2 regions of the Streptomyces sp. NPDC058619 genome follow, and region 1 is predicted to be linked to the other one. Evidence: riboswitches for the same ligand, from Rfam matches in the RefSeq annotation. Region 1 holds a riboswitch; the other holds the start of a gene.

Region 1 (4,182 bases):
GGTGGGGAGGGTCGAACGGCGGCACATCGGGGCCCAAGGTCGGTCGGAGCATTCGGGGCGTCGTGAGAGACTGGTCTAGACAACCGTAAGAACCTGAAGGGCATCACCATGGCAGAGCGCCGCGTCAACGTCGGCTGGGCCGAGGGCCTGCACGCTCGTCCCGCCTCGATCTTCGTCCGGGCGACGACCGCTTCCGGCGTCCCGGTGACCATCGCGAAGGCCGGCGGCGACCCCGTCAACGCCGCTTCCATGCTGGCGGTCCTGGGCCTGGGCGCCCAGGGCGGCGAGGAGATCGTCCTCGCCTCCGAGGCAGACGGTGCGGACGCCGCGCTGGACCGCCTCGCGAAGCTGGTGGCCGAGGGCCTCGACGAGCTCCCCGAGACCGTCTGACCCCTCGGGTTCGACCACACCCGTACACGGAAGCCGCGGCCCGCGCCCCTGGGGGACCGCGGCTTCCGCGCTCCCCTCGCGGGACGCCCGCGGCGGCGGCCCGGGACGCCGCAGGCCCGCGTGGACGGCCGGGGCACCGCCCGCCCGCGGGGACGGTCCGGACGCCGGGCTTTCACCGGGCCGGCCGGACCGCCGCGACACATACGGCTCGCCGGAATTCAGCCCGGCCAGGAATTCAGCCGCACCGCAAGAATTCGACCGCACGCCGAAATGACACCGCCCGGAATTCCGGCAGCGGCGCGCGGATACCCGTTCTTTGTATACGGCGCCTGTTAATGCCGGCCGCTCGACATGTTTACGGCAGGTTGCGAAGTCCTCACGACGGCCCGCGGCCGCGGCCGGTGCGCCGCCGAGGCGCGGTCAGCGTGCATCGCGGTCAGGGCGCGCGCCCGCTCGGCGTCCCCGCGGGCCACCGCGTCCACGATGGCGCCGTGCTCCGCCCAGGACTCCACGGGCCGGGCCGGGGCCTCCACCACGTACATCCAGGCGACCTTGTGCCGCATCTGCGTGAGCAGCGCGATCAGTCCCGGGCTGCCCGAGGCCTGGGCCAGCGTCTCGTGGAACCAGCCGCCCAGGGACCGCAGGTCCTCCCCCTGCCCCCTCCTGGCCCGTTCCTGGCCCAGCCTGACCAGCCCGCGAAGCACCTTCAGGTGGGCTTCGGTGCGCCGCCGCGCGGCCCGGGCGGCGGCGAGGGGTTCCAGCAGCATCCGCAGCTCCAGGAGGTCGGCGGCCTCCTGCTCCGTCGGCTCGGCGACGCAGGCGCCCGCGTGCCGCCGCGTGGTCACGAACCCCTCGGACTCCAGGGTCCGCAGCGCCTCGCGGACCGGGACGCGCGAGACCCCGTACCGGCGGGCGAGGACCTCTTCGGTGAGTCTGCTGCCCGGCTCGAAGACCCCGGAGACGATGTCGTCGCGAATTGCCGTGCATACCGCGTGCGCAGGAATACGCAAGACCGAACCTCCGCCTATTTCCGACTGCCGTGCCAGAGTGTGCTGCGACTCTATTGCAACACACGATAATTTCCGAGAGCGGCCGGAAAAGCGAAACATTCGCAAAAAACCCCGGCTCGTGGTGCGAGCCGGGGTCTTCGGTGAAGCGCGGGTCGTGCGCGGGGTCGTACGGGTCAGAGGCTGACGCCGTGCGAGCGCAGGTACGAGACCGGGTCGATGTCCGAGCCGTAGTCGGCGCCGGTGCGGGCCTCGAAGTGCAGGTGCGGGCCACTGGAGTTGCCGGTGGAGCCCGACAGGCCGATCTGCTGGCCCGGGGTGACCTGCTGGCCGGCGGAGACGCTCAGCGAGGACAGGTGCGCGTACTGGGTGAACGTGCCGTCGTTGTGCTTGATGATGACGTTGTTGCCGTACGCGCCGCCCCAGCCGGCCTCGACGACGGTGCCCGCGCCCACGGCGTGGACCGAGGTGCCGGAGGACGCGCGGAAGTCGATGCCGGTGTGGCTGCCGGAGGACCACATGCCGCCACCGGCGTGGTAGTGGGTGCTGATGCCGCCGCCGACGGGCGCGACGAAGGTGTTGAGGCGCTTGCGCTCCTCCTCGCGGGCCGCGCGCTCGGCCGCGTCCCGCTCCGCCTTCACCTTGGCCTCGGCGAGGCGCTTGGCCTCGGCGGCACGCTGCTTGGCGTCGGCCTCGGCCTGGGCCTGGGCGGCCGCGCGCTCGGCGGCGCGCTGCTGCGACTCGGCCTGGTCCTGGATGTCACCCGCGAGCTCGCCGCCGACGACGACCGCGTCGTACCCGGCGTCGGGGACGGAGTGCCCGGTGTTGTTGTCCGCGGCGAAGGCCGGGGCAGCGAGGGAACCGACGACGCCCGTGGTGGCGAGGGCGGCTATACCGGCGTAGCCGGCGGTCTTGCGGCTCAGACGGCTGGAACCGCGGTGCTTGCCGGAGGCGGCGGTACGACTGCCAAACGCCATGAAGAGGTTGATCCTTTCCTTCCCTCTCGCCTACCGGGTTAGCTGACGGGTTCGGAGCAGGAAGGTCTCCTACGGGCTTCCTCTTGCGAGGCGGCCCGATTCACCCCAGGGACTGATGTGGGTCCCCGGCTCCCCAGGCTCGCGCCTGACGGGGACTCGGCGATTGCTGTCCGGTGCCGCGGGTGCGGCGGGCACAACTGACGAACAGCACGGCTGACGCTAGGCGGATCATCAGCCGATCGCCAAACAGACGAGCTCTTTTGTTGCGTACGCCACACCGCATACACGCAATCTCACCACTAAATGGACAAAAGGGGCCCTGGCAGACAAGCCGCCAGAGCCCCTTGCGACGGGCGTCAGTTGGTGACGACGCTGACGTCACCGATCCCGAGCGCCCGAACCGGCCCCTCGATCTGCGACGCGTCGCCCACCAGCACCGTGACCAGCCGGTTCGCCGGGAAGGCGTTCACGACGGCCGAAGTGGCCTCCACCGTGCCGGTCTCGGCGAGCCGGGCGTACAACTGCGCCTGGTAGTCGTCCGGCAGCTCCTGTTCCACCTGGTCCGCCAGGGTGCCGGCCACCGAGGCGGCCGTCTCGAACTTCAGCGGCGCCACGCCCACCAAGTTCTGCACCGCGACGTCCCGTTCTGCGTCGGTCAGCCCGCCCTCCGCGAGGGTGCGCAGCACCTTCCAGAGGTCCTCGAGCGCCGGGCCGGTGTGCGGCGTGTCCACCGAGCCGCTGATGGCCAGCATCGAGGCGCCCTTGCCGTCGGCGGTGGACCGCAGTACCTGGCCGAAGGCGCGCACGCCGTACGTGTACCCCTTCTCCTCGCGCAGCACCTTGTCCAGGCGGGAGGTCAGGGTGCCGCCCAGGCAGTACGTGCCGAGCACCTGTGGCGCCCAGACGCGGTCGTGCCGGTCCGGTCCGATGCGGCCGATCAGCAGCTGCGTCTGGACCGCGCCGGGCCGGTCCACGATGACGACGCGGCCGGTGTCGTCGGCGGTCACCGGCGGCACGGGCCGGGGCTCGGCGGAGTTGCCCGTCCAGGTGCCCAGGGTGTCGGCCAGGACGGCGTCCAGGTCGATCCCGGTCAGGTCGCCGACGACGACCGCGGTGGCCGTGGCGGGGCGTACGTGGGCCTCGTAGAAGGCGCGTACGGCCGCGGAGTCGATCCGGGCCACCGTCTCCTCGGAGCCCTGGCGCGGGCGGGACATCCGCAGGGAGGCCGGGAAGAGCTCCTTGGAGAGCTGCATGGCGGCGCGGCGCTGCGGGTTGGCCAGCTCGTGCGGGATCTCGTCGAGCCGGTTGCGCACCAGGCGGTCGACCTCGGCGTCGGCGAACGCGGGCGCGCGCAGCGCCTCGGCGAGCAGGCCGAGCGCCTTGTGCAGGCGCGAGGCGGGGACCTCCAGGGAGACCCGCAGGCCCGGGTGGTCCGCGTGGGCGTCGAGGGTGGCCCCGCAACGCTCCAGTTCGGCCGAGAACTCCTCGGCGGAGTGCTTGTCTGTGCCCTCGGACAGCGCGCGCGCCATGATCGTCGCAACGCCGTCCAGGCCCCCGGGCTCCGCGTCGAGCGGGGCGGCGAGGTTGACCTCGACCGCGATCACCTGCTGGCCCGGGCGGTGGCAGCGCAGCAGCGTCAGCCTGTTGGACAGCCGGCCGCGCTCGGGGGCCGGGAAGGCCCACGGCTGCGGCTCGCCGGCCTCGGGGCGCGGGTGGAAGGTCATCGTGACGGCTGCGGTGTCGGCTGCGGTGTCGCTCACTGTTCCGCCCCCTCGTTCTCGTCGGACTCGTCGTTCTCGTCGGCCCCG
Region 2 (4,182 bases), on a different contig from region 1:
AGATGCGCACGTACCTCGGCGAGCTCATCCACCGTAAAAGGGACGATCTGGGCGACGATCTGATCTCCGACCTGATCCGGGCGAGCGACCACGGGGACCACCTGACGGAGGGTGAGGCCACCGCGATGGCCTTCATCCTGCTGTTCGCCGGCTTCGAGACGACCGTGAACCTCATCGGCAACGGCGTCCACTCCCTCTTCATGAACCCGGACCAGCGCGAGCGCCTCCAGCGCTCCCTCGCCGCCGGGGAGCGCGGCCTGCTGGAGACCGGCGTCGAGGAGCTGCTGCGCTACGACGGGCCCGTGGAGCTCGCCACCTGGCGGTTCGCCACCGAGGCGCTGACCCTCGGAGGCCGGCCGGTGGAGGCCGGGGACCCGGTACTGGTCGTCCTGGCGGCCGCCGACCGGGACCCCGACCGCTTCGCCGACCCGGACGCGCTCGACCTCTCGCGCACCGACAACCAGCACCTCGGATACGGGCACGGCATCCACTACTGCCTGGGTGCTCCGCTCGCCCGGCTGGAGGGTCAGACCGCGCTTGCGACTTTGCTGACGCGTCTGCCGGACCTGGAACTCGCCGTTCCGCCCGAGGAGCTGCGCTGGCGCGGCGGACTGATCATGCGTGGCCTGCGCACGCTTCCCGTCCGCTTCGCAGCCCCAAACATCGGAGGAACACCTGACGCATAGTCGGCTGCGGTCGGAACTTGTGACAATCGCGCAAAGGCCGCTAAGTTCTGCCGTTACCCCGCCGTTATGCGAAAGGTGCACCTACATGCGTTCCGGGAACGGCCGCCACAGACGCCCCCGCCAGGTCCCCGCGCTGGTAGTCACAGCCGGAGTCACTGGCTCAGCGCTGGCCCTGCCGCTGCTCGCGGCCACCAACGCCACGGCCGCCGACACCTCCACGTGGGACAGGGTCGCCGAGTGCGAGAGCGGCGGGAGCTGGAGCGCCAACTCCGGCGGCGGCGCGTACGGCGGGCTGCAGTTCACCCAGGACCAGTGGCGCGGCGCCGGCGGACTCGACTTCGCCGAGCGGCCCGACCTCGCGAGCCGGTCCCAGCAGATCGCCGTCGCCGAGCGGGTGCTGGCCTCCCAGGGTCCCGAGGCGTGGCCGCTGTGCGGGGCCTCCGCCGGGCTGACCCGGCAGAGCCCCGCCGCGGAGGTGGACCCCGGCCTGCCCGGCCCCGCCGGGTCCGCGTCGCCTACGCCGAACCGCCCGGACGCCGAGGTGCCCGTCCACGGATCCGACCCCGCCAGGGACTTCGGGGCGCCGACCCCGACCCCGTCGGGCACCCCGGCGTTCACCATCCCCGACGGCCCGCTCGCGCCGCCCGGCGGACTTCCCGTCATGCCGGCGCCGGACGACCCGACGACGGCCCCGGCCGCCCCGACGGCCCCCGTGACGCCCGGCGGCCCGGGCACGACCCCCGCCGACCCGACGGCCCCGGTGGACCCGACGGCCCCCGTCGACCCCACCGCGCCGACCGCCCCGGCCGACCCGACGGCCCCGGCCGCCCCGGGTGCGCCGACGAGCCCCGCTCCCGGCGCGTCCACCGGTCCGACGCCCCAGACCACTCGGGGCGCCTCCACCGACCCGTCGGTCCCGCCCGCCCTTCCGGCGGAGGGGAACGGCAAGCACCGCGGAACGCCCGATGTCGAGGCGCTCGGGGCGTCTGACGCCGCGTCGGAGCCCTCGTACACCGTGAAGTCGGGCGACAGCCTGACCGCCATCGCGGACGCCAACGGACTCAAGGGCGGCTGGAACGCGCTCTACGCCGCCAACGAGCAGGTCATCGGCGAGGACGCCAACCTGATCAAGCCCGGCCAGAACCTGGATCTAAGCGCGAAATAGGGGCACTTCGGGCACCCGTTAAAGGATTGATTGTCCGTTTTCTGTAAGTGAGACATGTGTCTCTTCCCATCAACTGGCGTGTCCCGCCCCGGAGCTCGCGCAAACCCCGTCCTCACCTGCGCAAACGCTCCCGGGAGGGACGCAAGTAGGGGCGTTTCTCCCCGATGTCGCTCGTTGAACATCGGGGAGGGAGCCGTCTACCTTCTGAATCGCTCGCCACCGCGGGCTCCTTCGACCGCATCGCCGAATCCTGCCGGCGGACGGGGGGAACAGTCGTCGCGCAAGCGCCGAAGGCAGGAGCGGGGGAACCAAGGTAGGCGCCGGGAGCGGCCGTTGAGAGACGGTCACGCCACCGGCTAGGGGTTAAGACGTGCGCAAGGTCGCACGGCCGGGCAACTCACTCGCCCGAACCCGACAGCTCACCTCGTAGGCGTCGGTGAGGAGAAACTCCATGCTGCTTTCCGGCAAGGGCAAGCACCGCCGCGGTTCCAAGGCCGTCCGTCTCGTCACGCTCGCCGGTGTCGCCGGTGTGGCCGTGGCCGCCCCCCTGATGGCCGCCGGCACCGCCAGCGCCGCCACCGCGTCCGAATGGGACAAGGTCGCGCAGTGCGAGGCGGGCGGCAACTGGGCCATCAACACGGGCAACGGTTACTACGGCGGCCTGCAGTTCTCGTCCTCCACGTGGGCCGCGTTCGGTGGCAAGACGTACGCCGCCCAGGCCAACCAGGCCACGAAGTCGCAGCAGATAGCCATCGCGGAGAAGGTCCTCAAGGGCCAGGGCAAGGGCGCCTGGCCGTCCTGCGGCGTGGGCCTGTCGAACTCCTCCTACACCGGTGGCGGCTCGACGCAGACCCCGAAGCAGAACAAGAAGACCGAGACCAAGAAGACCGAGACCAAGAAGACCGCGCCGAAGGTCGAGACCAAGCGGTCCCAGGCCCCGACGACGCGCTCCGAGCGCTCCGAGGCCCCGGCCCCGGTCGCCAAGCCGAAGGCCCAGGCCCCGAAGACCGGCAACGGCTCGTACGAGGTCAAGTCCGGTGACACGCTGGGCACCATCGCCGAGGCCAACAACGTCCAGGGCGGCTGGGAGAAGGTCTTCGAGCTCAACAAGGACATCGTCCCGGACGCCGACCTGATCTTCCCGGGCCAGAAGCTCAAGCTCAGCTGAACCCCGCGGCAACCGCCGCCGGAGCCCCCGCGCTCCACCCGCTGAACCACGCAGGGTCCCCATCGCCCGGCGCGCCTCCCTCCGCGCGCCGGGCGGTGTCGTGTGCGCTGACGGCGTGCCGATCGCGAGACCTATGTCCTGGAAGAGGGGTATTCGGGCCCTTTTTCGTCCCAGGACCCGGGCGGTCGTCCGGCCTCGCGCCCGGAGCCGGTTAGGCTCTAGGCGGCAAGGCCATCCCACGGCCTGACACGCCACCGCACACCCAGCGTCACATCCCAGAAGGAGATGCTCGTGCCGTCCATCGACGTCGTCGTAGCCCGGGAAATCCTGGACTCCCGAGGCAATCCCACGGTCGAGGTCGAGGTGGGCCTCGACGATGGCAGCACCGGCCGTGCTGCCGTCCCGTCCGGCGCTTCCACCGGTGCATTCGAGGCCATCGAGCTCCGTGACGGTGACCCCAACCGTTACTTCGGCAAGGGTGTCGAGAAGGCCGTCCTCGCCGTCATCGAGCAGATCGGCCCGGAGCTCGTCGGCTACGACGCCACCGAGCAGCGCCTGATCGACCAGGCCATGTTCGACCTGGACGCCACCGACAACAAGGGCTCCCTCGGCGCCAACGCCATCCTCGGCGTGTCCCTCGCCGTCGCGCACGCCGCGTCCGAAGCCTCGGACCTGCCGCTCTTCCGCTACCTCGGCGGTCCGAACGCGCACCTGCTGCCCGTCCCGATGATGAACATCCTCAACGGCGGGTCGCACGCCGACTCCAACGTGGACATCCAGGAGTTCATGATCGCCCCGATCGGCGCGGAGTCCTTCTCCGAGGCGCTGCGCTGGGGCGCCGAGGTCTACCACACCCTCAAGAAGGTGCTCCACACCAAGGGTCTGTCCACCGGCCTCGGTGACGAGGGCGGCTTCGCCCCGAACCTGGAGTCCAACCGCGCCGCGCTCGACCTCATCGTCGAGGCCATCAAGCAGGCCGGCTACGTCCCGGGCAAGGACATCGCGCTCGCGCTCGACGTCGCCGCGTCCGAGTTCTACAAGGACGGCAAGTACGAGTTCGAGGGCCAGTCCCGCTCGGCCGCCGAGATGACCGAGTACTACGAGGAGCTCGTCTCCGCATACCCGATGGTCTCCATCGAGGACCCGCTGTACGAGGACGACTG

Evidence for each region. A riboswitch is a leader RNA that binds a small molecule or an ion and turns the genes downstream of it on or off. The one in region 1 is predicted to bind cyclic di-AMP.
Region 2: linked by a shared signal. The riboswitch ahead of ACFWTC_RS07850 (transglycosylase family protein) and the one ahead of ACFWTC_RS33995 (M23 family metallopeptidase) in region 1 are both predicted to bind cyclic di-AMP.

What each region holds. Positions count from the first base shown of each region.
Region 1 covers NZ_JBHXQN010000066.1:4,007-8,188, reverse strand. Annotated here, with positions in the region: gene ACFWTC_RS34005 (HPr family phosphocarrier protein) at 109-390, shown strand; gene ACFWTC_RS34000 (GntR family transcriptional regulator) at 723-1,400, opposite strand; gene ACFWTC_RS33995 (M23 family metallopeptidase) at 1,574-2,374, opposite strand; cyclic di-AMP (ydaO/yuaA leader) riboswitch at 2,387-2,546, opposite strand; gene ACFWTC_RS33990 (M16 family metallopeptidase) at 2,731-4,098, opposite strand; gene ACFWTC_RS33985 (M16 family metallopeptidase) at 4,131-4,182, opposite strand, start outside.
Region 2 covers NZ_JBHXQN010000005.1:194,724-198,905, forward strand. Annotated here, with positions in the region: gene ACFWTC_RS07840 (cytochrome P450) at 1-686, shown strand, start outside; gene ACFWTC_RS07845 (transglycosylase family protein) at 772-1,851, shown strand; cyclic di-AMP (ydaO/yuaA leader) riboswitch at 2,127-2,299, shown strand; gene ACFWTC_RS07850 (transglycosylase family protein) at 2,303-3,019, shown strand; gene eno (phosphopyruvate hydratase) at 3,305-4,182, shown strand, end outside.